One region of the Kitasatospora sp. NPDC059577 genome, then DNA from elsewhere that is predicted to be linked to it. Evidence: riboswitches for the same ligand, from Rfam matches in the RefSeq annotation. Region 1 holds a riboswitch; each other region holds the start of a gene.

What was found. A riboswitch is a leader RNA that binds a small molecule or an ion and turns the genes downstream of it on or off. The one in region 1 is predicted to bind S-adenosylmethionine.
Region 2: linked by a shared signal. The riboswitch ahead of thrC (threonine synthase) and the one ahead of ACFV0O_RS34660 (IclR family transcriptional regulator) in region 1 are both predicted to bind S-adenosylmethionine.
Region 3: linked by a shared signal. The riboswitch ahead of ACFV0O_RS07850 (aminotransferase class V-fold PLP-dependent enzyme) and the one ahead of ACFV0O_RS34660 (IclR family transcriptional regulator) in region 1 are both predicted to bind S-adenosylmethionine.

The regions. Positions count from the first base shown of each region.
Region 1 covers NZ_JBHWBZ010000065.1:25,334-34,699, reverse strand. Annotated here, with positions in the region: gene ACFV0O_RS34690 (MFS transporter) at 1-938, opposite strand, end outside; gene ACFV0O_RS34685 (ArsR/SmtB family transcription factor) at 1,099-1,452, opposite strand; gene ACFV0O_RS34680 (aldo/keto reductase) at 1,615-2,598, shown strand; gene ACFV0O_RS34675 (SDR family oxidoreductase) at 2,778-3,599, shown strand; gene ACFV0O_RS34670 (transcriptional regulator) at 3,643-4,503, opposite strand; gene ACFV0O_RS34665 (hypothetical protein) at 4,655-5,146, opposite strand; SAM riboswitch class I at 5,317-5,459, shown strand; gene ACFV0O_RS34660 (IclR family transcriptional regulator) at 5,658-6,371, shown strand; gene ACFV0O_RS34655 (threonine/serine exporter family protein) at 6,503-7,756, opposite strand; gene ACFV0O_RS34650 (helix-turn-helix domain-containing protein) at 8,217-9,366, shown strand, end outside.
Region 2 covers NZ_JBHWBZ010000056.1:56,961-66,326, forward strand. Annotated here, with positions in the region: gene groL (chaperonin GroEL) at 92-1,714, opposite strand; gene ACFV0O_RS32330 (cold-shock protein) at 2,099-2,302, opposite strand; gene ACFV0O_RS32335 (MoaD/ThiS family protein) at 2,843-3,121, opposite strand; gene thrC (threonine synthase) at 3,189-4,496, opposite strand; SAM riboswitch class I at 4,513-4,649, opposite strand; gene ACFV0O_RS32345 (glucosyl-3-phosphoglycerate synthase) at 4,821-5,828, shown strand; gene ACFV0O_RS32350 (trehalose-6-phosphate synthase) at 5,867-7,333, shown strand; gene otsB (trehalose-phosphatase) at 7,320-8,159, opposite strand; gene ACFV0O_RS32360 (DUF3263 domain-containing protein) at 8,214-8,441, opposite strand; gene ACFV0O_RS32365 (cupin domain-containing protein) at 8,544-8,894, shown strand; gene ACFV0O_RS32370 (extracellular solute-binding protein) at 9,030-9,366, opposite strand, start outside.
Region 3 covers NZ_JBHWBZ010000006.1:3,216-12,581, reverse strand. Annotated here, with positions in the region: gene ACFV0O_RS07870 (NYN domain-containing protein) at 1-457, opposite strand, end outside; gene ACFV0O_RS07865 (hypothetical protein) at 849-1,112, opposite strand; gene ACFV0O_RS07860 (rhomboid family intramembrane serine protease) at 1,314-2,096, shown strand; gene ACFV0O_RS07855 (Lrp/AsnC family transcriptional regulator) at 2,138-2,419, shown strand; gene ACFV0O_RS07850 (aminotransferase class V-fold PLP-dependent enzyme) at 2,433-3,821, opposite strand; SAM riboswitch class IV at 3,873-3,991, opposite strand; gene trpD (anthranilate phosphoribosyltransferase) at 4,127-5,203, opposite strand; gene ACFV0O_RS07840 (hypothetical protein) at 5,323-5,748, opposite strand; gene ACFV0O_RS07835 (heme-copper oxidase subunit III) at 6,144-6,764, shown strand; gene ACFV0O_RS07830 (c-type cytochrome) at 6,952-7,761, shown strand; gene ACFV0O_RS07825 (Rieske 2Fe-2S domain-containing protein) at 7,770-8,822, shown strand; gene ACFV0O_RS07820 (cytochrome bc complex cytochrome b subunit) at 8,819-9,366, shown strand, end outside.

The DNA of each region.
Region 1 (9,366 bases):
AGGGCCACCCACGTCCCGGTGCCGGTCGGGGCGGCGGAGATCGCGGTGACGGCCGCCAGGACGGCCGGCAGGGCGAAGGCGGCGGGCAGCATGACGGCGCGGTCGCCGACCCGGGCCAGCACGCGGGGCAGCAGGAGCGCGGTGAGCATCGAGCCGACGCCGTAGGCGCCGAGCGCGAGCGAGACGGCCCCGGCCGGGCGGTGGAAGTGGTCGCGGACGACGTTGACGGTGTCGACGAAGACGATCGCGCCGGCGGCCGCGACCGCGAGGTCCAGGGCGAGCAGGGCGCGCAGCCGGGGAGTGGCCCGGAACAGGCGGGCGCCCAGGGCGGCCCGGGCGTGGCCGCCGCCGGTGCGTTCGACCGGGGCGGGTTTGGGCAGGACGGCGGAGACGACCAGGGCGGCGGAGGCCAGGAACCCGACCGCAGTCCCGGCGAACAGCCAGTCGTACGAGACCGCCGACAGCAGCAGCGCGGCGAGCGCGGGACTGAACAGGGACTCCAGGTCGTAGGCCAGCCGGGACATCGACAGCGCGTCGGTGTAGTCACGCTCGGCGGGCAGCACGTCCGGGATGGTGGCCTGGAACGTCGGGGTGAAGGCGGCGGAGGCGGCCTGGAGCAGGAGGATCAGCACGTAGACCTGCCAGACCCGGTCGACGAACGGCAGGGCGAGCGCGACGCAGGCCCGGGTGAGGTCCATCGCGACCATCAGGGTCCGCCGGGGCAGCCGGCCGGCGAGCGCGCCGGCGACCGGGGCCACGGCGACGTAGGCGACCATCTTGATCGCCAGCGCGGTGCCGAGGACGGCGGAGGCGTCGTTGCCGGCGATCCGGTAGGCCAGCAGGGACAGCGCCACGGTGGCCAGGCCGGTGCCGACCAGGGCCACGGCCTGCGCGGTGAAGAGGTGGCGGTAGGTGCGGTTGCGCAGCACGGAGAGCATGGGCGTCGTCCCGGTGGGCCGTGGGGTGGTCAGCCCATCATAAAAACAAGTGCGTACCTGTGCACCTATTCGTCGAAACTCGGCCCCGGCCGTGCGGTGCGGTCGGCGCGTGCGCCGCCCGGGCGTGTGCCTGCCGGCGCGTGCGCCCCGCCGACGCGGGTCAGTCGTGCGGCGGCAGGTGGCCGATCTGGTGGTCGGCGACGTTCAGCGCCTCGTCGACGAGCCGGCGCAGGTGGCCGTGGCGCAGCGAGTAGACCACGCGCCGGCCCTCCTTGCGGGTGGCGACGAGGCCGGCCAGCCGGAGCTTGGCCAGGTGCTGGCTGACGGACGGCCGGGCGGCGCCGGTGGCCCCGGTCAGCGTGGTGACGTCCGCCTCGCCGCGGCCGAGTCGCTCCAGCAGGGCGAGCCGGGTCCGGTCGGCCAGCAGGGTCAGCACGGACGCGGCGACGTCCAGGCGCTCCTCGGCCCGCTGCTGCGAGCGATGCGCATCTGCTCGATCGGTGCCGGTGCTCATCCGCCCATCGTAGGGCGTTCCCGTGCGCACCTGCGCGCACATCCGCCCGTGGAGCCGCCGGGGCCGCTCCCGTCCGGCGGCGCCGCTCGCCCGGGTCCCGGACGGCGGCGGGGCGCACGCGCGGACCGGCCGCCGCGGCGATCGACGTGAGAGGCTCGTCCCATGGAACAGCGCGTACTCGGCCGCACCGGCCGGCCCGTCTCGATCGTCGGACTCGGAACCTGGCAGCTCGGCGCGGACTGGGGGGACGTCCGTGAGGAGGACGCCCTGGCCGTGCTGGAGGCCTCCGTGGAGTCGGGCGTCACGCTCTTCGACACCGCCGACGTCTACGGCGACGGGCGCAGCGAGCGGCTGATCGGCCGCTTCCTGAAGGACCGCCCGGACGCCGAGGTCTTCGTCGCCACCAAGTTCGGCCGCCGGGTCGAGCAGCGGCCCGAGCACTACCACCTCGCGAACTTCCGTGCCTGGGCGGACCGTTCACGGTCCAACCTGGGCGTGGAGCGGCTCGACCTGGTGCAGCTGCACTGCCCGCCGACGCCCGTCTACTCCTCGGACGAGGTCTTCGACGCGCTGGACACCCTGGTCGCGGAGGAGCGGATCGCCGCGTACGGGGTGAGCGTGGAGACCTGCGCGGAGGCGCTGACCGCGATCGCGCGCCCGGGCGTGGCGAGCGTGCAGATCATCCTCAACGCGTTCCGGCTCAAGCCGCTGGAGCGGGTGCTGCCCGCCGCCGAGGCGGCCGGCGTGGGGATCCTGGCCCGGGTGCCGCTGGCCTCGGGGCTGCTCTCGGGCCGCTACAGCGAACGCACCGTCTTCCCGGCGGACGACCACCGCACCTACAACCGCCACGGCGAGGCCTTCGACCAGGGCGAGACCTTCTCCGGGGTGGACTTCGCCACCGGCGTCGAGGCGGCCGCCGAGTTCGCCGCGCTCGCGCCGGAGGGCGCCACCGCCGCCCAGACGGCGCTGCGCTGGATCGTCCAGCAGCCGGGCGTGACGACGGTGATCCCCGGCGCCCGCAACGTGGCGCAGGCGCGGGCCAACGCGGCCGCCGCCGGCCTCGCGCCGCTGCCGCCGGCCACCCTGGCGGCGGTGCGGGAGCTGTACGACCGCCGGATCCGGCCGCAGGTGCACGACCGCTGGTGACGGCGGGGCGGGCGGTGCCCGGACGGCCGTGATCCCGGGGGCGGGGGGGGGGGGGTGGGCGCCCCCCCCCCCCCCCCCGCGTCCGTGCGCCCTGCGGAGGCCGTCCGCGTGCCTGGGCAGCCGCCCCCCGCTCTGGCACCGTGGCGCGGACGATTCCGGATCCGCGGAGGAGGCACCCCATGGCACGGCGCTGGCTGGTGACGGGCTGTTCGTCCGGACTGGGGCAGGCCCTGGCCGCCGCGGCGGCCGAGGCGGGGGACGAGGTGGTGGCCACCGCCCGCAAGCCCGCCGCCCTGGAGGACCTGCGACGGCGCCACGGCGGGCGGATCCTGCCGCTGGCACTGGACGTACGGGACGCCGAGCAGTGCCGCAACGCCGTCGCCGCCGCGGTGGACCGGCTCGGCGGCCTGGACGTCCTGGTCAACAACGCCGGCAACGGCGTGTTCGGCACCGTGGAGGAGGTCGGCGACGAGGAACTGCGCGACCAGCTGGAGACCCTGGTGGTCGGCCCCTGGCGGCTGGCCCGGCTCGTGCTGCCGGTGCTGCGCGCCCAGGGCAGCGGGCACGTCCTCAACGTCTCCTCGCTGGCCGGCCGGATGTCCTTCCCCGGCCTGGCCGCGTACGTCACCGGCAAGCACGCGCTGGAAGGCATGACGCAGGCCCTGGCCGCCGAGGCCGCGCCGTTCGGCATCCGGGTCGCCGCCCTGGAGCCCGCCGGCTACGCCACCCGCTACGGCACCTCGCTCACCGATGCCGCCGACCGCTCCGCGCTCTACCGGGACGCCACCGAGCCGATGCGCGAACAGCTGCGCGGGATGGCGCAGTTGCCGACGGTCAGCCGACCCGAGGACTTCGCCCGGGACGTCCTGCGGATCGTCGCCGCCGACACCCCGCTGCCGGTGCGCATCCCGGTCGGCGCCGGGAGCCTGGACTCCATCGCGGCCGCCGTGCACGCGGGTGCGGAGGAACTCGCCGCCGTCCGGGGCCTGTTGGACGGGTGACGCCGACCGCGGGCGTCGGGCGCCGCCGGAGCGGACGTGGACCCTAGCCCCGCTCGGCCGCGGGCGGGTCGAAGGCGCGGAAGAGCGAGAGGTCCGGTGCCTGCTCGCGGATCGCGGTCCACCGCTCCTGGAAGGCGTGCCGCAGGCGGGCGGGCGGCCAGGGGGAGGGCCGCAACTCCGGGGGGAGGAGCGGGTCGTGCTCCAGCGCGTGGCCGAACGCGTCGGCCAGGCGCAGTGCGGTGGCGACGAGTCCGGTGGAGCCGTGCGGGGTGCCGGTCGGGCCGCCGGCGGGGGCGTCCTCGACGGGGTGTCCGAGGGCGTCGGCGAGCGGGCCGTACGCGGCGAGGGTGTCGGCCGCGGGCCACAGGCGTTCCGCGGTGGTGGCCGGGTCGGAGAATCCCGGGCCGGTGAGGCGGGTGGCCTCCGCGGTGATGAGGTAGGTGTCGACGGTGGACCGCGAGGTCTCGTCGGTCAGTTCCCGTACGAGGTCGTGCGGGCTGACGTAGGTCCCGGGCGCGAGCGGGACGCCGCCGAGCCGGGTCAGCGCGGTGCGGAGCGCGTCGCGTTCGGCCCGGCGCTGCTCGGGGACGGAGAAGGCGTAGAGGCGCCAGAGTCCGTCCCAGGGGGCGAGTCCGGTGTCCTGCGCGTAGGCGAGGGCGACGAACCGGGCATCCGCGTCGGTGCGCAGCCGGCCCGCGTCGGTCAGGTGGAGGCGGCCCTTGCGGCCCCGCCCTTCCTGGCGCAGCACGCCCGCCGCCTCCAGCCGGCGGACGGCGAGCCGCACCGGCTGGTCCGCGAGGCCGGCCGCCGCGGCGACGTCGTAGACGTAGTCGAGCGAGGCGGTGCCCCGGGGGTCGAAGCAGGCTTCGACGACCGTGCGCGGCGCGGGCTTGTATTCGGGCACGGGAGTCCTCGGTTCGTGACGGCGCGTCCCCGGGCGGGGCGTGCGGCCACTGTGCCACACCGGGGCGGGCGCTCCCGCGGACCGCGGGCGGGGCGGCCGCCCCGGGTGCGGCGGCCGGTCCGACCGGCCCGGCGCCCCCGCCGACGCGGGGTCAGGCGCCCTCCCAGGGGTAGCCGTGGCGCCGGAAGGCGGAGGCGATCGCGGCCTTGCCGCCCTCGACGTCGTCGTCGAAGAGGACGCGCCCGACCGGCGACTCGATCCGCACCTTGCCGCCGTGGCGGAAGACCCCGCCGACCTGGTCACGGGTGATGACGCGGGTGTCGTCGCCCTCGGTGATCGTGATGTCCTCGTCCGAGATGCGCAGCGTGGCGCTGTGGTACGTGAGGAGGAGCCCGGCGACCAGGCCGGCGACGGCCAGCAGTACCGGCCGTCCGACGACCATCGCCGGGGAGTCGAAGGAGCCGAGGAACCGCACGGTGTCCGCGTACGGGATCGGGTGCCGGGCGGCGAACCCGAGGAGCCAGGGGACGGCGAAGCCGAGACCGGCTCCGGCCGCACCGCAGAAGGCCCAGACGACCAGCTTGGTGTCCAGCGGCATCCGGAGCTCGGTCGGGGTGGCCGGAGAGCCGGGATCGTTCTTCATGAATACGACCGTAGCAGATCCGATAGATATCGGCGGCCGATGGCCGGCACCGGCCGGGGGGCGGGTGCGCGCCACGGCGGGCGGCGCCCGGCGGTGCGGCGTGCCCGTCTCCCGTGCGCGGTGGGGGGAGGTTTGGCGAGCGGCCCGGGGAATCTTGTATGGTTCCTGGCGAATCATCCAGAGGGGTGGAGGGACCGGCCCTACGAAGCCCCGGCAGCTCCCCGGTCGACCCGGCGTCCGAAGTACGCGCCGTGCCGTCCGGGATCAGTGCCAACTCCGGCCTGCCGCCACTGTGGCGCGGGAAAGATGAGGAGACACGGTGCTCTCTGTGCTGTCCTTCGCCCGGGCGCTTCCCGCCCCGGCCCTTTCGCGTACCCGTCTCGTGCCCGGCGCAGGCAATCGGCCGACTTCTCCGGCCCGTCCTCGCTGACCACCCCCCCGCTCCCCGCGGGGAGCCTCCGTGAGCACGGCCCGCCCGCCGCTCACGGGATCTGAGACGGAGTACCCATCCATGCAGAACGCGAGCGGTGTCGGCGTGCTCGACAAGATCACCTCGATCCTCGGCACCCTGGAGGCCGGTCCCACCACCCTGGCCGGACTCGTCGCCGCCACCGGACTGGCGCGGCCCACCGCCCACCGGCTGGCCGTGGCACTCGAACACCACCGCCTGGTCACCAGGGACATGCAGGGCCGGTTCGTCCTCGGCCCCCGGCTCGGCGAGCTGTCGTCCGCGGCGGGGGAGGACCGCCTGCTGGCCGCCGCCGGCTCGGTCCTCACCCACCTGCGGGACATCACCGGCGAGAGCGCCCAGCTCTACCGCCGGCAGGGCGAGATCCGGATCTGCGTGGCCGCCGCCGAACGCCTCTCCGGCCTGCGCGACACCGTTCCGGTGGGCATCACCTTCCCCATGAAGGTCGGCTCCGCCGCACAGGTCCTGCTCGCCTGGGAGGAACCCGAGCGGCTCCACCGCGGCCTGCAGGGTGCCCGGTTCACCGCCACCGCGCTCAGCGGCGTACGGCGCCGCGGCTGGGCGCAGTCCATCGGCGAGCGCGAACTCGGCGTCGCCTCCGTCTCCGCGCCCGTCCGCGGACCGTCCAACCGGGTCGTGGCCGCCGTCTCCGTGTCCGGCCCGATCGAACGGCTCACCCGGCACCCGGGTGCGCAGCTCTCCCGGGCCGTCGTCGAGGCGGCCGACCGCCTCACCGAGGCCCTGTGCCATGCCTGACCGGGGCTCCCGGCCCCTTTTCGCGCCGGTCACGCCCGGCCGAACCGGGCCGCGCCGCGCCCCGCTTCGGCCGGTTCGGCCCGGTCGGGCCGCGGTCCGGGGCCCGGGCGCGGCCCCGGTTCGGCCCCGTTTCAGCCCCGGGGTTGCAGCACGGCGAGGGAGGGGCGGGGGATGCGGCCGATGACCGAGCCGATCAGGGTGCCGATCGACACCCCGAACAGCGCCGACACGGCCGCCAGCACGGCCTGCGCCCCGTTGCCGACCTCGATCTGGGCGGTGTTCAGCAGGCCGAAGGAGCCCGGCACCACGATCCAGAACGCCGGGAGGTAGAGCACCTGCCAGAGCGGACCGCCCGGCAGCCAGTGCACCAGGGTGGCCGCGCACGCGGCGGAGACCGCCCCGGCCAGGCCGCCGATCGCCGCGCCGTGCGCCATCCCCACCGTCACCTGGACGGTGGCGCTCACCGCGATCACCACGACGATCCACGGGACGGCCGAGGGCGGGGTGTGGACGTTGACCACCAGCCCGGCCACCGCGATCGCCAGCCCCAGCCCGATCACCCACCAACTCGGCTTCGCCACCTGGACGTTGGCCAGCGCCGAGGCCGGCATGCCGGTCGCGGTCGCGGCCGCGACCAGCCCCGCGAGGAACAGCGTCAGCTGCACCGCGCCGGACACCAGCCGGGCCGAACCCGCACTGGCCGCACCCGCGGCGATCTCCGACAGTCCGGTGACCAGCAGCCCGCCCGGCAGCAGGATCGCCAGCGTGGCCACGATCGTCCGCAGCGGGCCGTCCAGCAGCGAGGCCCGCGCGAGCGTCAGGACCAGCAGGGAGACCAGGAACCCGGCGGTGACGGGCAGCAGCGGCCGCAGGTACGGCATCCGCCGGGCGAGCACGGTCAGCCCCACCACGATCAGCGAGCCGAGCCCGGCCGCCAGCACGTTCGCCGCCGCCGGCTGCAGGAAGAGGCAGACGCCCACCCCGACCGGCAGCGCCCCGAGGTCCGCCACCCAGGTGGGCCAGTGGGCCGGCGCCCGCCGGATCCGGTCCAGTTCGGCCAGGGCCCGCGGCCCGTCGAGCTCACCGGCGCGCAGCCGGTGCACCAGGTGGAGGACGTCCGCCGTCTGCTCGAACCGCAGGGCGGCGCCCACCGGCTGGAACCTGGCGCCCTCGTCGGGGCCCAGGGCGACGAACAGCCCGTTGGTCAGGGCCGCGACCCGCACCTCCGGAGCGCCCGACGCCCGCCCCAGGCCGCGGAGTTCCTCCTCGACCTCGTGGACGGGAAGGCCGCCGCCCAGCAGGGCCTCGCCGAGGTCGAGCAGCAGGCGGCAGAGCGGGTCGGGCGGGGCGCCGTCGCCCCGGACCGATGGAGACTTGGTGGACATGGCAGGTATCGTCCCATCCCGCCCGCTTCGGTCCGCGTGTGCCCCGGTCTGATCGGTTCCCGCCGGGTCGGTCCCTGTCGCCGAACCCCGGCCCCGCCCTGCTGCCGCCCCGCCCGTGCCCGGCCGCCCGTACCCGCTGCCGTCGCCCCGCCTCGGGCGTCCCCGGCCGGGCCGCTGGTCGGTCGGACCCGCTCACGGGCGGTACCGGCGGTACTTCCGGCGGTCCGCCGAACGTGATGTGAGGCCCGCGTGAAGGTCGCGGGTGGGGCCGGTGATCGGCCGTTGATCGGACGTAGACGCCGAGCCTGGAGCATCGGGAACCGGAGGGAACCGGTTCGGAGGCCACAGCCTGACCACCGGGGCCAGTACGGCCGGACCACGGGCCGCGCGGGCACCCAGTGCTGCGGCCGCCGGACCGGACCTCCAGCGAGAGTCCGAACCACGGAAGGGCAGACGAGGCATGGACAGCGGGCAGTCGGTGCAAGCGGTGAGGACGGCGGCGGGCTTCGGCGAGCAGCTGCGGGTACGGCGCGAGCGGATCGGGCTGACCCAGCAGTGCCTGGCCGATCACGCCACCCTGAGCGTGCGGGCCATCCGGGACATGGAGAGCGGCCGGGTGCGCCGGCCCCGCAACGAGACCGTCCGGCTGCTGGCGGACGCGCTGCGGCTGGAGGGCCGCAGCCGCACGGACTTCGAGGAGGCCGCCCGCCGGCACCCGCTCGCCGACGAACCGGCGACGGTGCCGGCACCGGCCGCGCCGCCGGTGGCGCGCGGGGCGATCGTCGGCCGCGAGATGGAGACCGAGGTCCTGGTCGACGCCTTCGCCGTGCACGGGGACCGGCTGGTCTCGCTGGTCGGCCTCGGCGGGGTGGGCAAGACCCGGCTCGCCCTGGAGGTCGCCCGCCGGGTGCACCTGGCCGCCCGCTGGTCGGTGCGCTGGGTGGACTGCGGCGGCGGCCCGCACCCCTGGCGCGGCCTGCCGGACGGCCTCGCCCGGGACATCGGCGACCGGCCAACCCTGCTGGTGCTGGACGGCGCCGACAACGGGGTGGACGCCGGACAGCTGGACGCCCTGTTCCAGCACTGCCCCGGGCTGCGGGTGCTGATCACCGCCCGGGAGGCCCGGCCGCTGCCCGGCGGCCAAGTCATCCCGCTCGCTCCGCTGCCCGTCCCGGCCCCCGAACTCGACGCCGAACCGGAGGCGTTGGCGCAGGTCGGAGCCGTCCGGCTGCTGCTCTCGCACCTGAGCCGGCTGCGCCCCGGCTACACCCTGGAGCGCTCCGAGGCACCCGCCGTCGCCGAGCTCTGCCGCCACCTGGACGGCCTGCCGGGCGCCTTGGAGCGCGCGGCGGGCTGGGCGCTGGTGCAGTCCACCGGCCAGCTGGTCGCCCGGCTGGCGGCCGTCCCGTTCACCCTGGCCGCACCGCCGCTGGTGTTCGGCGCGCGCGGCGACGTCCGTGACGAGGTGGAGCCGGCGATCCGACGGCTGACGGACCGTCAGCGGCAGCTGCTGGAGGTCCTCGTGGACGAACCGGGGGACTGGTCCGGGGAGGACGCGGTGGTCCGCACCGGCTGGGCGCTGCAGACCTGCCTGGCGACGGTGCACGAGT
Region 2 (9,366 bases), on a different contig from region 1:
CGTCGCAACGCCGAAACGCCGCGTGGGCGGCCCCCCGAAGGGAACCGCCCACGCGGACGAGGTACCACCGATCCGATCGGAACGATCAGGATCAGAAGTCCATGTCACCGCCCGGCATGCCGCCGCCGGCGGCCGCAGCGGCCTTCTCCGGCTTGTCGGCGATGACGGCCTCGGTGGTGAGGAACAGCGCCGCGATGGAGGCGGCGTTCTGCAGCGCGGAGCGGGTGACCTTGGCCGGGTCGATGATGCCCACGGCGACCAGGTCGACGTACTCGTTGGTGGCGGCGTTCAGGCCGTGACCGGCGGGGAGGTTGCGAACCTTCTCCACCACGACGCCACCCTCCAGGCCGGCGTTGGTCGCGATCTGCTTGATCGGCGCCTCCAGCGCGACCTTGACGATGTTGGCACCGGTGGCCTCGTCGCCCTCCAGCTCCAGCTTGTCGAAGGCGACACCGGCCTGCAGCAGGGCGACGCCACCACCGGCGACGATGCCCTCCTCGACGGCGGCCTTGGCGTTGCGGACGGCGTCCTCGATGCGGTGCTTGCGCTCCTTGAGCTCCACCTCGGTGGCCGCGCCGGCCTTGATGACGGCCACGCCGCCGGCCAGCTTGGCGAGGCGCTCCTGGAGCTTCTCGCGGTCGTAGTCCGAGTCGCTGTTCTCGATCTCGGCGCGGATCTGGTTCACGCGGCCGGCGACCTGGTCGCTCTCGCCGCCACCGTCGACGATGGTGGTCTCGTCCTTGGTGATGACCACCTTGCGGGCGGTGCCCAGCAGGTCGATGCCGGCGTTCTCCAGCTTGAGGCCGACCTCCTCGGAGATGACCGTGCCACCGGTGAGGATGGCGATGTCGCCGAGCATGGCCTTGCGGCGGTCGCCGAAGCCCGGGGCCTTGACGGCGACGGACTTGAAGGTGCCGCGGATCTTGTTCACGACCAGGGTCGACAGGGCCTCGCCCTCGACGTCCTCGGCGATGATGACGAGCGGCTTGCCGCTCTGCATGACCTTCTCCAGCAGCGGCAGGAGGTCCTTGACCGAGCCGATCTTGGAGTTGGCGATGAGGATGTAGGGGTCCTCGAAGGTCGCCTCCATCCGCTCCAGGTCGGTGGCGAAGTAGGCCGAGATGTAGCCCTTGTCGAAGCGCATGCCCTCGGTGAGCTCAAGCTCCAGACCGAAGGTGTTGCTCTCCTCGACGGTGATGACGCCTTCCTTGCCGACCTTGTCCATGGCCTCGGCGATGAGCTCGCCGATCTGGGTGTCAGCGGCGGAGATGGAGGCGGTGGAGGCGATCTGCTCCTTGGTCTCCACGTCCTTGGCCTGGGCCAGCAGCTGGTCCGAGACGGCGGCGACGGCCTTCTCGATGCCGCGCTTCAGGGCCATCGGGTTGGCGCCGGCGGCGACGTTGCGCAGACCCTCGCGAACCAGGGCCTGGGCGAGCACGGTGGCGGTGGTGGTGCCGTCACCCGCGACGTCGTCCGTCTTCTTGGCGACCTCCTTGACGAGCTCCGCGCCGATCTTCTCGTACGGGTCCTCGAGCTCGATCTCCTTGGCGATGGAGACACCGTCGTTGGTGATCGTGGGGGCGCCCCACTTCTTCTCCAGCACGACGTTGCGGCCCTTGGGGCCGAGCGTGACCTTCACCGCGTCGGCGAGCTGGTTCATGCCACGCTCAAGGCCGCGGCGAGCTTCCTCATCAAAGGCGATGATCTTGGCCATCAGAAGTGGTCCTCCGGGACACGGTCGACTGCTCGGACCAAGGGGTGCCCGCGACGGACGGCCCTGGTGTGCGGGGGTCTTTTCCCCTACCGCTCCCGGGGGCCTCACCGACCCGGTCCGCTGTCACTCTCACGCTGTGAGTGCTAACGCCAATGATTAGCACTCCGGGTGGTCGAGTGCAAGCCCCGCCGCCGACCCGCGAGCCGCCGCGGAGCCCGCCCCGGGGCCGTCCGGGAACGGCCGGAAACGCCGGGAACACGCCGGGAACACGCCGGGAACACCCGGGAACGCCGACGGGCCCGCACGACGCGTGTCGTGCGGGCCCGTCGAGAAGCGAGTGGTCACCAGCCCTGGGCCGGGCCGAGCTCCTGGAGTCGGAAGGGGTCAGACCGCCGCGCGAACCATGTCCGCCTGCGGGCCCTTCTGTCCCTGGGAAATCTCGAACTCGACCCGCTGGCCCTCCTCGAGGGTGCGGTAGCCGTCCATCTGGATCGCGCTGTAGTGGACGAAGACGTCCGCACCACCGTCGACCGCGATGAAGCCGTAGCCCTTCTCCGCGTTGAACCACTTGACGGTGCCCTGAGCCATTCCGAACTCCCCTAGTGCTGTGCTGGCCCTTCACGTGCCCGCAGGTCGCGGGCCCGGGTTGGTTTGAAGGCCGGCCCGGGGAACCCCCCCTGGGCGCAGCCGTGCACGCCGCAGCCCTCCGCGCGGGGCGCCGAACGGCGTCCGGTGAGCGGGTGACTGCGTCGACCGCCGCTGAATGTATCCGGACCGACGCCCTCTGCAACAGGGTCAACCGCCGGTAATTCCACTGCCCGATCAAGGGACAGGACGGGCCGAATCGGAAAAATATCGGCATTTCACGCCGGACATAGCGGACGAATTACCCAAATCCCCGCGGTAATTCTGACATCGGCCTGACATGATTGCCGGGCCGGTCTCACCGGCCGGACGCGCCCGGGCGGAACGGCGCGGGCGGTCGAGAGGGAACCCCTGTTCCCAACCGAGCGACACTCTACTCCGACTCGACTCGGAAAGATTCCAGCCGGAATGCAACCGGCCACCCGTGCGCACGGAGAACGGAATTCCGTACGCACGGGTGGCCGAATGGCGGGGATTCGCGGCTCAGCAGCCGCCGGCCACCGCCGGAATGATCGAGACGCCGGCGCCGTCCTTGATCTCGGTCGCCAGGCCCTCGGCGAAGCGCACGTCGTCGTCGTTCACGTAGACGTTGACGAAGCGGCGCAGCTTGCCGGTGTCGTCCAGCAGGCGGGCGGCGATGCCCGCGTGGTTCTTCTCCAGGTCGGCGATGACCTCGGCCAGGGTCGCGCCCTGGGCGGTCACCTCGGCGGCGCCGCCGGTGTAGGTGCGCAGGATGGTGGGGATGCGGACGTTGGCGCTCATGGCTCTCCTAGCGGGGTGGGGCCTTGCGGGGCGGGCCCCCGGGTGGCGGGGCCGGGACGGGGGAGGTTCAGGCGGACACGAGGCCGGCGGCGCGGAAGGAGTCCAGCGTCGGGCGGATGACGGCGGTCATCCCGGCGTCGGAGACGGCGTCCAGGGTCTTCAGGCCGTCGCCGGTGTTGATCGCGACGGTCTCCTTGGCCGGATCCAGCTGCCCGGTCTCGACCAGCTTCTTCAGCACGCCGACGGTCACCCCGCCCGCGGTCTCGGCGAAGATGCCCTCCGTCCGCGCCAGCAGCCGGATCGCCGCCACGACCTCGGCGTCCGTGACGTCCTCGACCGCGCCGCCCGTGCGGCGGGCGATGTCCAGCACGTACGGGCCGTCGGCCGGGTTGCCGATCGCCAGCGACTTGGCGATGGTGTCCGGCTTGACCGGCCGAATCACGTCCCGGCCGGCCTTGAAGGCCGCCGACACCGGCGAGCAGCCCTCCGCCTGGGCGCCGAAGACCCGGTACGGCCGGTCCTCGACCAGTCCGAGCTTGATCAGCTCCTGCAGCCCCTTGTCGATCTTCGTCAACTGCGAGCCCGAGGCGATCGGGATCACGATCTGCTCCGGCAGCCGCCAGCCGAGCTGCTCGCAGATCTCGTACGCCAGCGTCTTGGAACCCTCGCCGTAGTACGGCCGCAGGTTGACGTTGACGAAGCCCCAGCCCTCCCCCGCCGGGTCGCCGATCAGCTCCGAGCAGAAGCGGTTCACGTCGTCGTAGTTGCCCTCGATGCCGATCAGCTCGCCGCCGTACACCCCGGCCATGACGACCTTGCCCTGCTCCAGGTCGTGCGGGATGAACACGCAGGACCGGAACCCCGCCCGGGCGGCCGCCGCGCCCACCGCGCCGGCCAGGTTGCCGGTGGAGGAGCAGGACAGCGTGGTGTAGCCGAACGCCCGCGCCGCCTCGATGGCGCACGCCACCACGCGGTCCTTGAACGAGTGCGTCGGGTTCCCGGAGTCGTCCTTGATGTGCAGCTGGGCGGTGAAGCCGAGCTCCCGGCCCAGGTTGTCCGCCTTCACCAGCGGGGTCCAGCCCGGGTTCAGGTTCGGCTTGGACGCCACGTCGGCCGGCACCGGCAGCAGCGGCGCGTAGCGCCAGACGGACGTCGGACCGGCCTCGATCCGCTTGCGCAGCTCCTCCGCGCCCTCGCTGCCGAACTCGTAGGCGATCTCCAGCGGGCCGAAGCACTCCAGGCACGCGAAGCTGGGACCGAGCGGGAAGCGGGTGCCACACTCGCGACAGGACAGCGCGGCGGCCGGGCCGAGGTCCACGGGTCGGGGTCCCCCCGGCCGAAGGCTGGGGGAGGGTGCGACAGTGTCGATAGCCATGATGGCGAGGCCTCTCTCCTCATCTTCCCCGTAGCGCGGTCGCGCCACAGGCCGGAATTGGCACCTGTCCCGCCGGGGCCTGTATGACGACAGCCGCGCGAGAAGGTTGCCGGGACGTCAACGGGCCGTTCCCTCAGTCCCTCTGGATGAGCTTGTGAAATTGTGGTGGCGCTCAGCGGTGACCCCGGCGTGCAAAGGTCCGACCGCTGTACGAAGACTGTATCCGAAGGCGTCAATCCTGAACGGGACCGTCCGCCACGCGAGATGACCCGTCCCACCCGACCCGCCGAGGAGACTTCCGTGCCCGCCGAACCGACTCCCGCACTGCTCCCGCAGGCGGCGTCCTGGCTGCGCCGCCGCTCCTGGAGCGCCGCCGACCGGCCGGTCCGCACCCTCCTCGCGGCCAAGGAGCGCACCGGGCGCACGGTCAGCGTGGTCCTCCCCGCCCTGGACGAGGAGGCCACCGTCGGCGACATCGTCCGCACCGTCCGCCGCGAACTGATGGAACGCCTCCCGCTCGTCGACGAACTCGTCGTGGTCGACTCCGGCTCCGTCGACGCCACCGCCGCCGTCGCCGCCGAGGCCGGCGCCCGGGTGGAGCACCGCGACGCCATCCTGCCCCGGCTGCCCGCCGCCCCCGGCAAGGGCGAGGTGCTCTGGCGCTCGCTGCTGGTCACCCGCGGCGACATCGTCTGCTTCGTGGACGCCGACCTGCGCGAGTTCGACCCGGCCTTCGTCTCCGGCATCGTCGGCCCCCTGCTGACCGACGAGTCCATCCACCTGGTCAAGGCCATGTACGACCGCCCGCTGGAGACGGAGTCCGGCGCCGTCGTCCCGGCCGGCGGCGGCCGCGTCACCGAACTCGTCGCCCGCCCCCTCCTCAACCTCCACTGGCCGGAGCTCGCCGGGTTCGTCCAGCCCCTCGGCGGCGAGTACGCGGCCCGCCGCTCACTGCTCGAACGGCTGCCCTTCCCGACCGGGTACGGCGTCGAACTCGGCCTGCTGGTAGACGCGTTGGAACTGGTCGGCCTGGACGCCCTGGCCCAGGTGGACGTCGGCGTCCGGCACCACCGCCACCAGGACGGCCAGGCCCTCGGCCGGATGGCCGCCACCATCTACCGCACCGCCCTCGAACGCCTCGACCGCGCCCACCGGCTCAAGGCCTCCGCCGACCTGGTCCACCCCCAGCTCACCCAGTTCACCCGCGACCCGGACCCCCGCCCCCGGACCCCGGCCGGGGACACCCCCATCTTCACCCCCCGCACCTACGAGATCACCGCCCTGGAACGCCCCCCGATGCACACCGTCCCCGAATACGCCACCCGGCACTGAGGGGTTTGCCACGCCGGAGCCCCGGCAACATCCCAACCATGGGCGATCTCACGACCGAACGTTCGAGTGCGACCGGCACCGCCCCCGTCCTGGTGGCCTCCAACCGGGGACCGGTGTCCTTCAGCACCGCCGACGACGGCACGCTGACCCTGCGGCGCGGCGGCGGGGGGCTGGTGTCCGGCCTCTCCGCGATCGACGACCCGAACGCCGTCTGGGTCTGCGCGGCCCTCAACGCCGCGGACCGCAGAGCCGCCGCGCAGGCCCCCGACGGCCGCCTCGACCTGGCCGGCCACGACGTCGGCGGGCAGGCCGTCCGGATGCTGGACATCGACCCCGAGACCTTCGCCCGCGCCTACAACGGCGTCGCCAACTCCACCCTCTGGTTCGTCCACCACCTGCTCTACGCGACCCCCACCGCGCCCGCCTTCGACGCCGGGTTCCGCACCGAGTGGGCTGCCTACCGGGCCTACAACGCGGCCTTCGCCGAGGCGCTGGCTGCCGAAGCCGCCCCGGACGCCGCGGTGCTCGTGCAGGACTACCACCTCTCCCTGGCCCCGGCCCTGCTCCGCGCCGCCCGTCCCGACCTGCGGATCGGCCACTTCTCGCACACCCCGTGGGCCCCGCCCGAGTACTACCGGATGCTGCCCGACGACGTCGGCCGTGACGTCCTCACCGGCATCCTGGGCGCCGACCGGGCCGGTTTCCTCACCGAACGCTGGGCCCGCGCCTTCGCCGCCTGCTGCGAGGACCTGCTCGGCGCCGCCGTCGACCACGAGGCGCTCACCGTCACCCACGACGGCCGCACCACCCGCCTGGGCGTGCACGCCCTCGGTGCCGACGCCGACTTCCTGCGCGAACGCTCCCGCCGGCCCGACGTGGACGAGCGCCTCGCCATCCTGCGCGAGGCCGTCGGCGACCGCCGCACCATCGTCCGGGTCGACCGCACCGAGCTGAGCAAGAACATCGTCCGCGGCCTCCAGGCCTACCGGCACCTGCTCCGCACCCGCCCCGAGTGGCACGACCGGGTGGTCCACATCGCGTTCGCCTACCCGTCCCGGACCGACCTGGCCGAGTACCGGGACTACACGGCGGCCGTCCGGCGCCTCGCGGGGGAGATCGACGCCGAGTTCGCCACCCCCACCTGGAAGCCGCTGATCCTGCACGTCGACGACGACTTCCCGCGTTCCCTGGCCGCCTACCGCCTGGCCGACGTGGCCCTGGTCAATCCCATCCGGGACGGCATGAACCTGGTGGCCAAGGAGGTCCCCGTGGTCTCCGACCGCGGCTGCGCCCTGGTCCTCTCCCGGGAGGCCGGCGCCTACGCGGAACTCGCCGACGACGCCCTGACGGTCAACCCGTACGACGTCATCGCCACCGCCGACGCACTGCACACCGCCCTCACCATGCCCGAGGCGGAACGCGCCGACCGGACCAAGCGCCTCGCGGCGGCGGCCACCGCGCTCCCCCCGCAGCAGTGGTTCCTCGACCAGCTCAACGCGCTGTGAGCGCCTGACCCAGCGATTCCAGCAGTTCCACCACGCCGGCCGGGCCCGGGACCACCAGGTCCGCCCGGTCGGCGAGTTCGCGCACCGGTGCGTCCCCCACCGCCGCGCTGCACACCAGCAGCCCGGCCATCCCCTCGCCCCGCAGCTTCTCCACCGCCGCGAAGGCCGCCACGTCCCCCAGGTCGTCCCCCGCGTACAGCACCGATCCGGCGGCCCGTTCCCGGAGGAAGCCGGTCAGCGCCGCCCCCTTGTCCACGCCCGGCGGCCGCAGTTCCAGCACCAGCCGGCCGGGTTCCACCACCAGTCCGTGCTCGGCCGCCAGCGCCCCGACCGGCGCCCGCAGCAGTTCCAGCGCCTCCTCGGGCGCCGCCGTCCGCCGGGTGTGCACGGCGACCGAACGGCCCTTGTCCTCCAGGCCGGTGCCCTCGGGCGCCCCGGACCGCGCCAGCACCCCGGGCAACGCCTCCCGCGCACCCGCCACCCCGGGGTGCACCTGAGGCGCCGTCAGCTCACCGTCCTCCCACCGCTCGGCGCCGTAGTGTCCCAGCACCACGACCCCGGGCACCCCGGCCAGTCCCCCGTACTCCACGGCCAGCGCCGCAGGCCGTCCCGTCACCACCACCACGGCCCGCACCTCGGATGCCAGCACCCGCAGCGCGCCGGCCACCCCGGGGTGCGCGCGGGCCAGGCTCGGGTCGGCCACGATCGGTGCCAGGGTCCCGTCGAAGTCCAGGCCGATCACGGTGTCCCGGGGCGCCCGCAGGATCGCCCGCACCCCGTCCCGCCCGGCCTCGGTCCCCGGCACCCACGTCTCTTCGAATCCCATACCGAGGCCCTTACCCCCGGTCCCGGCACGGAACGCCCGCGTCGAACGCCCGCGTCAGCGGGCCTCCCGCCGGGCGGCCCGCACCCGCCGCAGGCGGTTCACCAGCACCGGGGCGTGCGCCAGCGCCTCCTCCCGGTCCAGCAGCGCGTTCAGCAGCTGGTAGTACCGGGTCGAGGAAAGCCCCAGCTCCTCCCTGATCGCCCGCTCCTTGGCCCCCGCCGTCCGCCACTGCCGCCCCTCCAGCGCCAGCACCGCCCGATCCCGCTCGCTCAGCTCGCCCACCGCGCACACCTCCGCCCGCCACTACGGAGTGTCATTCTCCCGCGCGACCCCGACACACAGTGCTCGCCCCACCGCTTCGCCGGCCCGGCTAGCGTCATCCCCATGACCACGCCCAGCTTCGCCGTGCACATCCCCGCCGCCGACCTCGAACCCGACCCGCTCGACCCCGCGCAGATCGTCTCCGGCACGCCCGAGGTCACCGGCCGGGTCCTCTCCGAGTCCGCCGACGGCCGACAGCTGCGCGGCATCTGGCAGATCACCCCCGGCGTGGTCACGGACGTCGAGGCCGACGAGATGTTCGTGGTCCTCAGCGGCCGGGCCACCATCGAGGTCGAGGGCGGCTCGACCCTGGAGGTCGGTCCGGGCGACTGTGCGGTGCTGCGCGAGGGCGACCGCACCACCTGGACGGTCCACGAGACCCTCCGCAAGGCCTACGCGATCACGCTCCCCTGAGCGCGTTCCCCCTGACCACGCTCCCCCTGATCACGCTCCCGCCGGACGCGTTCCCCCGAGCGCGTTCCCCCCGCGGACGCGGACGCGCAGGGGCCCGGCCCCGGAACCCCCGGGACCGGGCCCCACGGCCGGACGCTACTTGCGGACCCGCGTCGCCTCGTTCACCGCCGCGTCCTGCAGCCCCCCGAGCACCTGCTTCGGATCGCCCGTCACGGCCTGCCCGATCCCGGCCTTGATCCGATTGCTGACCTCGCCCCACGCCGGGTCCCCGAACGGGTAGAAGCTCGCGTTGGCCAGCCCGACCGCGAACTGCTTGAGGTCGGCGTGCTTCGGGTCCGTCGACATCCGGTCGAACGCGTCCTGGGTGACCGGCAGCAGGTTGTACCGCTCGTCGAACTTCAGCTGGTTGTCCCGGTTGTAGACGAACGACAGGAACTTCTTGATCTCGTTCTTGTGCCCGTTCGCCTTGAAC
Region 3 (9,366 bases), on a different contig from region 1:
CCAGGTCCGCCCGCGCGGCGGCCCGCACCTCGGCCAGCTCCGCCTGCAGCTTCTCCACCAGCCGGGACGCCTCGGCGGCCGCGTCCTCGGCGCCGGCCCGCTCGGCCTCCTCGCCGACCTCGGCGACCAGCCGGCTCCAGCCCGCCGAACGCACCAGGTAGGCGGCGGCCGCGACGTCCATCGGATCGGCGGCGCCCGGGACGCTGCCCGACTCCAGCGCCCGCACCAGGTCCGGCTGCCCCAACCGCAGCCGTTCCGCTATCCGCACCCGGAAGGCCGGCTCCGCCTCCAGCGCGGCCGCCAGCGCCGTGGCTGCGTACTTGGCCCGCCGCGCCGGGGTGAACTTCACGTACTGACGCAGGCTCTGCGGGAGCTCACCCGGCGGCAGGCCGCCCAGCGCGTCCGAGGCCAACCCGACCACGCGACGGCGCACCCCCTCGGGCAGCGGCCGGTCCAGCTTCTCGACGGCGCGCTCCGCGGCGGGGCCGGAGAACCCGGGGAGTTCCGAGGGGGTCGGGGAGCCGGCCGCGTCGGAGGCACCGGACGAGGCGCCCTCCGCCGCGAAGCCCTCCGCACCGCCGTGCCCGGACCCGCCGACCCCTGGCTCACCGGCTGCGGGCACGGCGCTCTCCGCCGCTCCCGTCCCGGCGTCCGGCGTCTGCGCAGCGGGCCGAAGCCCCTGCGCTTCGCCGGGCTCCTTCGCTGCGTCCACCACGTCCTCGGCTCCGATCCTGTTTCCGGCTGGGTACGGCCGCGACTGCCCCCTGTCGTCACGCTCCGTGTGTCTTGTCTGTATTGTCCCGTGCGGCGGACGGGCGCGCCGCGCACCGCCCGCCGCTCCGCGGTGATCAGCCCTGCTCGGTCGGGGCCTCCGCGCCCTCGGCACCCGGACGGGCCACCAGCTCGACCTGGTCCACGGCGTTGCACCAGCGGCAGCGCACCGACTCGACGGTCTCGCTCAGCACCTCGGTCTCCTCGACCTCGGAGTCGCCGGCCAGGTCGAAGTGCAGGAACTCCGTCACCCGCGCGGTGCGGGTCACGTCGAAGCGGGTGAGGTTGCCGCACAGGGTGCAGCGCCAGCGCGTCTCGGCGGTCAGGGCGGGGACGGTCATCGGGGGTCCTCTCGGGTGGTCCCTGCGTGGGCTAGGCGCTCCCCCCGGAGCCCCGGCGTCGGCGGCGGGAGGCGGGAATGCCCGTGCCAAGCCTATTGCCTGGGGCAACCATCGCGACCACCGGTCAGCGGAATAGCGGGGCTAGTCCACCTGCCGTAAACCGCCGTGTCACCAGCGGCGCCCGGAGGGATGCTTGGCCGCATGGCGCTCGCGGCCCCCGACCACACCGCCGAGCGGGGAGACCGGCCGGAGGCGGCCGCCCCGGCGGTCACCTACGCCCTGATCGCGGTCAACACCCTGGTCTTCCTCCTCGGCCCGGCCGCCGGGCTGAATCCGCTGTACGGCACCGGCCAGACCCGGGTCTGCGCGGAGCAGCGGTACGAGCAGCGCTGGGGCGCGGTCCCGGCCGAACTCCTGACCGGACGATCGCTGACCACCGAACAGCTCGCCGAGGCCCCCGACCCGGTCCCCGGCTGCCCGGCCGCCCCGACGCCGGGCAAGCACCCGGCGCTGTCCGCCCTCACCGGCCTCTTCCTGCACGCCGGTTGGCTGCACCTGCTCGGCAACCTGCTCTTCCTCCACGTCTTCGGCCCCACCGTCGAACGGCGGCTGGGCCGCGCCCGGTACGCCGTCTTCTACCTGGCCGTCGGCAGCCTGGCCGCGTACGGCTTCGCGCTCGCCGAGGCGCACTCGCCGGATTCCACCCGGGTCCTCATCGGCGCCTCCGGCGCGATCTCCGGCGTCCTGGGCGCCTACCTGCGCTTCCACCCGCGCGCCCGGGTGACGACCCTCGTCCCGCTGCTGTTCTTCCTGCCGCTGCGCTTCCCGGCCTGGCTGGTGCTCGGCCTCTGGTTCGCCCTGCAGTGGTGGTCGGTGCACGCGGCGGGCCCGGGGGTGGCCTACCTGGTCCACGTGATCGGCTTCTCGGCCGGGTTCCTCTACGCCTGCACCGTGGTCCGCCACCCCCCGAGACGACCCGGCTGACGCCCGATACGCTGGCGGCACCCCACAAAGGAGCCGGAACAGTGATCACCGCCATCGTCCTGATCAAGACCAGTGTCGACCGCATCCCGGAGATCGCCGAGGCCATCGCCTCCATCGAGGGCGTCAGCGAGGTCTACTCGGTGACCGGTGGGTACGACCTGGTCGCGATGGTCCGGGTGCGCCGTCACGACGACCTGGCCGAGGTCATCCCGGGCCGGCTCAACAAGGTCCCGGGCGTGGCCCACACCGAGACCCAGATCGCCTTCCGCACCTACTCCCAGCACGACCTGGAAGCGGCCTTCGCCCTCGGCCTGGACGAGTAGCGGCGCCTCCGGCTCAGCCCTCGCGGCGGCCGCGGTCGACCTGCACCGTCGCGACGCAACGCCCGCCCTCGTTGCGGTAGTTCCACGCCGCGCCGTCCGTGACCAGCTCGCGGACGGCGGTCAGGAAGCGGTCGACGTGCTCGTCCGGAGTCCCGGCTCCGAAGCTGACCCGGATCGCGTTCAGGCTGCGCTCGCCCGGCAGCGAGGGCTCCGGCGCACCGCACTCGGAGACCGGACCGGGCGCGACGTCCTCGTCCCCGAGCAGGGTGCGCACCAGCGGGTGGGCGCAGAACAGGCCGTCGCGCACGCCGATGCCGTACTCGGCGGACAGCGCGGCCGAGAAGTGCGAGCTGTTCCAGTCCCGGACGACGAAGGACAGCACGCCCACCCGCGCCGAGCCGGCGCCGAACAGGTTCAGCACCCTGACCTCGGGGATCTCCGCCAGCCCGGCCGTCAGCCGGTCGACCAGCTGCCGCTCGCGGGCCTCCAGCGCGTCGAAGCCGGCCTCGCCCAGTGCCCGGCAGGCCGAGGCGATCGCGTAGGCGCCGATGACGTTCGGCGAACCGGCCTCGTGCCGGGCCGGGCCGGTGTGCCACTCCACGGCCACCGAGCCGTCCGTCTCCCGGGCCACCGTCCGGGTCGCGCCGCCGCCGGCCAGGTACGGCTCGGCCGCGTCCAGCCAGTCCGCCCGGCCGGCCAGCACCCCGGCGCCGAACGGCGCGTAGAGCTTGTGGCCGGAGAAGGCGATCCAGTCGACGTCCAGCTCGCGCACCGAGACCCGGTGGTGCGGGGCCAGCTGGGCGGCGTCCAGCACCACCCGGGCGCCGTGCCGGTGCGCGGTCCGGGTCAGTTCGGCGACCGGCCACAGCTCGCCGGTCACGTTGGAGGCGCCGGTGACGCAGAGCAGCTTCGGGCCTTCGGGCGCCTGGGCGAGGGCGGCGTCCAGAGCGGCCACCGCCCCGGCGCGCGAGCGCGGCGCGCGCAGGTAGGTGACGTCCAGTCCGGCGTGCGCCCAGGGCAGCAGCGAGGCGTGGTGCTCGGTCTCGAAGGCGAACACCCGGGTGCCGGCCGGAACCGCGGAGGCCAGCAGGTTGAGCGAGTCGGTGGTGGCCCGGGTGAAGACCACCTGGTCGCCCTCGCGCAGGTCGAGGAACCCCGCGACGGTGTGGCGGCTCTGCTCGAAGAGGTCGGTGGACAGCTGCGAGAGGTAGCCGGCCCCGCGGTGCACGCTGCCGTAGTACGGCGCGTAGGCGGCGACGTCGTCCCACACCCGCTGGAGCGCCGGGGCGCTGGCCGCGTAGTCGAGCGCCGCGTAGCCGACCTTCTCACCGCTGGCGAGCGGGACCTGGACGTCGGCGCCGAGGACGGCGAGGGGGGCGCAGGTTTCGGTGGCGAGGGACATGAGGATGCACTCCTTCGGGGTATGGGGACCCCGGGAGTGCTAGTCGTCGGGCGTCCGCGCTTGCCGCACGGACGGTGTGCCGTGGCGACCCGGTCCTCACCCAGGGCACCCCGCCACGGACGGAGGGTTGCCGGACAGCAAGCTGGGGCTTGACGCTGTCACTCATGACCTGCCGTCGACTCTAGGGTCGCGTCCAGCGGGCGGTCAAACGGGTATCCACCATCCGGACAGCGCACGCGCCCTCCCTCCTCCGCGGACGCCGGGAGCCCGCGCCGGCGCACCGGCACGGGCTCCCGACCACCGCTTCAGCTCCGGCTGGTGGCCTCCGACCAGCGCCGCAGCAGTTCCTGCGCCGCACCCGAGTCGATGGCCTCCGCGGCCCGCGCCATGCCCGCCGCGAGCTGCTCCGCCAGCGGCGCGTCGCCCAGGTCGAGCGCGACCAGCGCCGCCGCCGTGTTCAGCAGGACGGCGTCCCGCACCGGCCCGCGCTCCCCCGCCAGCAGCCGGCGCGCGACCTCGGCGTTGAACGCCGGGTCCCCGCCGCGCAGCGTCTCGATGCCGACCAGCTCGATGCCGACCTCGCGCGGGTCGAAGGAGGTCTCGGTGACCACTCCGTCGCGCACCACCCACACCCGCGAGGTGGTGGTGATGGTCAGCTCGTCCAGTCCGTCGTCGCCGCGGAAGACCAGCGCGGTCGAACCGCGCCGGGCGAGCACCCCGGCGATCAGCCCGGCGAGCCGGGTGTCGAAGCAGCCCACCGCGTGCGAGGTGACCTTGGCCGGGTTGGTCAGCGGGCCGAGGATGTTGAAGGCGGTCGGCACCCCGAGGTCGCGCCGGGCGGTGGCGGCGTGCCGCATCGAGGGGTGGAACTTCGCCGCGAAGCAGAAGGTGAGGCCGACCTCCTCGACCACCTCGGCGATCCGCCGGGCGGGGAGGTCCAGCGCCACGCCGAGCTTCTCCAGCACGTCCGAGGACCCGGTCGACGAGGAGGCGGCCCGGTTGCCGTGCTTGACCACCCTGGCGCCGGCCGCCGCCGCGACGATCGCCGACATCGTGGAGATGTTGACGGTCTTCGCGCGGTCGCCGCCGGTGCCGACGATGTCCACCGCGGGGCCGGGGACGTCCAGCGGCTCGGCGTGCGCGTACATCGCGTCCACCAGACCGCTGACCTCGTCGACCGTCTCGCCCTTGGCCCGCAGGGCGATCATGAAGCCGGCCACCTGGGCGGGGGACGCCTCGCCGCTCATGATCCGGTCCATCGCCCACGCGGTGGAGGAGCGGTCGAGGTCCTCCCCCTTCAACAGCGCCGACAGGAGGTCCGGCCAGGAGCGGACCACCTGCGCGGGGTCGCTACCGCCGTTCGCAGGGTTCACGTTCACCATGGCTGACTCCAGCTGTTGTCGGTTCCCCCGCTCCGGGGGACGTCCGTACGGATGGAGCCAGCCTATCGAGCGGCGGGGCGCCGATGGCCCCCTCTTCTCTACTACTGAGACGGGACCGCTCAACGAGCGGCCGGAGCCCGCTTCGCCAGCCGCGCCCGCAGCAGGGTGGCGACCGCCTCGGCCAGCGCCACCGGGTCCACCGGGTGGGAGATCGCGGCGTCGGCGCGGCTCCAGGCGGCGAGCCAGGAGTCCTGCGGCCGGCCGATCAGCACCAGCACCGGCGGGCAGCCGTAGATCTCGTCCTTCAACTGCCGCCCGAGCCCCAGCCCGCCGGCCGGGACGGCCTCGCCGTCCAGCACGCAGAGGTCCACGCCGCCCTTCTCCAGTGCCTTGAGCACCGCGGGGGTGGTCGCGCACTCCAGGTAGGACAGCTCGGGAAGATCCTCGGCGGGCCGGCGGCCGAGCGCCGTCAGCACCTGCTCGCGGGTGTTGCGGTCGTCGCTGTAGACGAGAACGGTGAGCGTCTCATCGGTCGTGTACGCCATGGGCCCTGCTCCCTCAAGTGTGATCCGGACCACGTTCGCCTGATCCGGATGCTACTCCCGATCACCCTCCGCCGAGTGCCCCTCGCGCACGTTCCTCCTCAAGCCGCCGCGCCCTGGGCTCACCCGCCCGGAGGACGGCGCGTCACCCTGACCCGCCCGGTCCACCCGTACGGCCGACCCGGGCCGCTCCCCCTACCTCCCGCGGCTGCTCCGACCGTGCAGCGACGCGCCGGGCAACGGGGTCGCAGGCCGCTCCGAGGAACCGTCAGAAAAGGGACACGCCGCTGCTCAGCCCCCATCCGGGCACCCCGCCGGCCCCCAAGCGGGCATACCGCACGCACCGGACACTCCGAGGGACACCCCCCGGCGTGAAGACGGAATAAGGGACCGACATAATGTCCGTCGTGGCGACAGCAACAGCAGTAGAAACCGGGCACGCGCACGGATCGGTCAACCGGCCGAACATGGTCAGCGTCGGAACGATCGTCTGGCTCAGTTCCGAGTTGATGTTCTTCGCGGCCCTCTTCGCGATGTACTTCACGCTCCGCTCCGTCAAGGGGGCCGAGTTCTGGACCGAGAAGGCCCACGCCCTCAACGTGGCGTTCTCCTCGGTCAACACCACCGTCCTGGTGCTCTCCTCGCTCACCTGCCAGCTCGGCGTGTTCGCCGCCGAACGCGGTGACGTGAAGAAGCTCCGCATGTGGTTCATCATCACGTTCATGATGGGCGCGGTCTTCATCGGCGGCCAGGTCTACGAGTACACCGAGCTGGTCAAGAAGGACGGCCTGTCGCTGTCCTCCGACCCGTACGGCACGGTGTTCTACCTGACCACCGGCTTCCACGGCCTGCACGTGACGGGTGGTCTGATCGCCTTCCTGCTGGTCCTGGGACGGACGTACGCAGCCAAGCGCTTCACGCACGAGCAGGCCACCGCCGCGATCGTCGTGTCGTACTACTGGCACTTCGTCGACGTCGTGTGGATCGGCCTGTTCGCGACCATCTACCTGATCAAGTAACCAGCTGATCAGGTCGCTGGCCACCGGCTGCGGCCCCCGCCCTCACCGGCGACGGGCCGCTTCTGCCGGTGCCGACGCTCCCACCGACCGACCGCGCGCGCAGCCCTAGACAGGCAGCCTCGTGCCGGCCAGACCGGCCGCCGGGTGCACCCACCAGTCGACCAGATCCTGACACCGGGGTTATTCCGTGAAAAAGCTCTCCGCACGACGGCGCCACCCATTGGCGGCGCTGGTCGTCCTACTTCTCGCCCTGGCGGCAACCGGGGGGCTGTACGCCGCGTTCGCTCCCGCCGACAAGGCGCAGGCCGACGTCGCCGCGCAGTCGCTCGCGATCGATGAGGGCAAGAAGCTCTTCGCCGTCGGTTGCTCCTCCTGCCACGGCCTGAACGGCCAGGGCGGCAGTGACGGTCCGAGCCTGGTCGGCGTCGGCTCCGCCGCTGTCGACTTCCAGGTCGGCACCGGCCGCATGCCGGCCCAGCAGCCCGGCGCCCAGGTCCCCCGCAAGAAGAACATCTACACGCAGGCCGAGATCGACCAGCTCGCCGCCTTCGTCGCCTCCCTCGGTCCCGGCCCGGTGACCCCGACGGAGGAGCAGTACACCTCGACCAACCCGGAGGACATCTCCAAGGGTGGCGAGCTGTTCCGCACCAACTGCGCCCAGTGCCACAACTTCGCCGGCCAGGGCGGTGCCCTGACCAAGGGCAAGTACGCCCCGTCGCTTGAGGGCGTGGACGCGAAGCACATCTACGAGGCCATGCAGACCGGCCCGCAGAACATGCCGTCGTTCCCGGACGGCACCATGCCCGAGGAGCAGAAGAAGCAGATCGTGGCCTTCGTCCGCCACACCACCAGCGAAGAGCCCAACCCCGGTGGTCTCACGCTCGGCAGCCTCGGTCCGGTGACCGAGGGCCTGTTCGGCTGGATCTTCGGTCTTGGCACGCTCATCGCGGTCGCGATCTGGGTCGCCGCCCACACCACCAAGGCCAAGAAGTCATGAGCCACGACATGTCAGAAGAGAACCTCCCGGAGTCGCACGGCTCCGCCGGCGAGGTCGCCGAGCACGGCAACCCCTTCGCCGACCCGGGCCTGCCGGCCCACGAGCCCCGCCGCACCGACATCGACGAGCGGGCCGCCCAGCGCGCCGAGCGCCAGGTCTCGCTGATGTTCGTGATCTCGATGCTCGCCACCGTCGGCTTCATCGCCTCGTACGTGACCATCGACCCGGACAAGATCGTCTACATCTTCCCGCTGGGTCACGTCAGCGCGCTGAACTTCGCGCTGGGCCTGACCCTCGGCGTCGCGCTCTTCATGATCGGCGCGGGCGCGGTCCACTGGGCCCGCACCCTGATGTCGGACGTCGAGCTGCCGGCCGAGCGTCACCCGATCGAGGCCGACGACGAGGTCCGCGCGGACGTCATCGAGCAGTTCAAGACCGGCGCCGCCGAGTCCGGCTTCGGCCGCCGCAAGATGATCCGCAACACCCTCATCGGTTCGATGGCGCTGGTCCCGCTCTCCGGCGTGGTCCTGCTCCGCGACCTCGGCCCGCTCCCGGAGAACAAGCTCCAGGAGACCGGCTGGAAGGAGGCGACGGAGGCCAAGCCGCTGGCTCTCATCAACATGAACACCATGCTGCCGATGAAGCCCGAGGACATCTCCGTCGGCTCGCTGACCTTCGCCATGCCGGAGGGCCTCTCCACGCACGACGAGGACTTCCAGCAGCAGATCGCCAAGGACGCCCTGATGCTGGTGCGCATCGCACCGGAGGACATCAAGGACGACAAGTCCAAGGACCTGGGCTTCGAGGGCATCCTCGCCTACTCCAAGATCTGCACCCACGTCGGCTGCCCGATCAGCCTGTACGAGCAGCAGACCCACCACGCGCTCTGCCCCTGCCACCAGTCGACCTTCGACCTGGCGGACGGCGCGCGCGTCATCTTCGGCCCGGCCGGCCACCCGCTGCCGCAGCTGAAGATCACCACTGACGAGAAGGGCAACCTGGTCGCCACCGGCGACTTCGCGGAGCCCGTCGGCCCGAGCTTCTGGGAGCGTGCTCGATGAGTAGCGCGAGCAGCACCACGACCGGTGCCGCCAAGCCCTCCAGCACGCGTGACAAGCCCGCCAACAAGTGGGAAGCCGCAGCTGACTGGACGGACGGCCGGCTGGGGATCTACTCCCTCGCCAAGGCCAACCTGCGGAAGATCTTCCCGGACCACTGGTCCTTCATGCTGGGCGAGATCTGCCTCTACACGTTCATCATCATCATCCTGACCGGCGTCTACCTGACGCTGTTCTTCAAGCCGTCGATGGCCGAGGTCGTCTACAACGGCTCGTACGTGCCCCTCAAGGGCATCGGGATGTCCGAGGCCTACGCCTCGACGGTGGACATCAGCTTCGAGGTCCGCGGCGGTCTGCTGATCCGCCAGATCCACCACTGGGCCGCGCTGGTCTTCGTGGCCGCGATGCTCGTGCACATGATGCGCGTGTTCTTCACCGGCGCGTTCCGCAAGCCGCGTGAGATCAACTGGGTCTTCGGCTTCCTGCTGCTGATCCTGGGCATGTTCGACGGCTTCTTCGGCTACTCGCTGCCGGACGACCTGCTGTC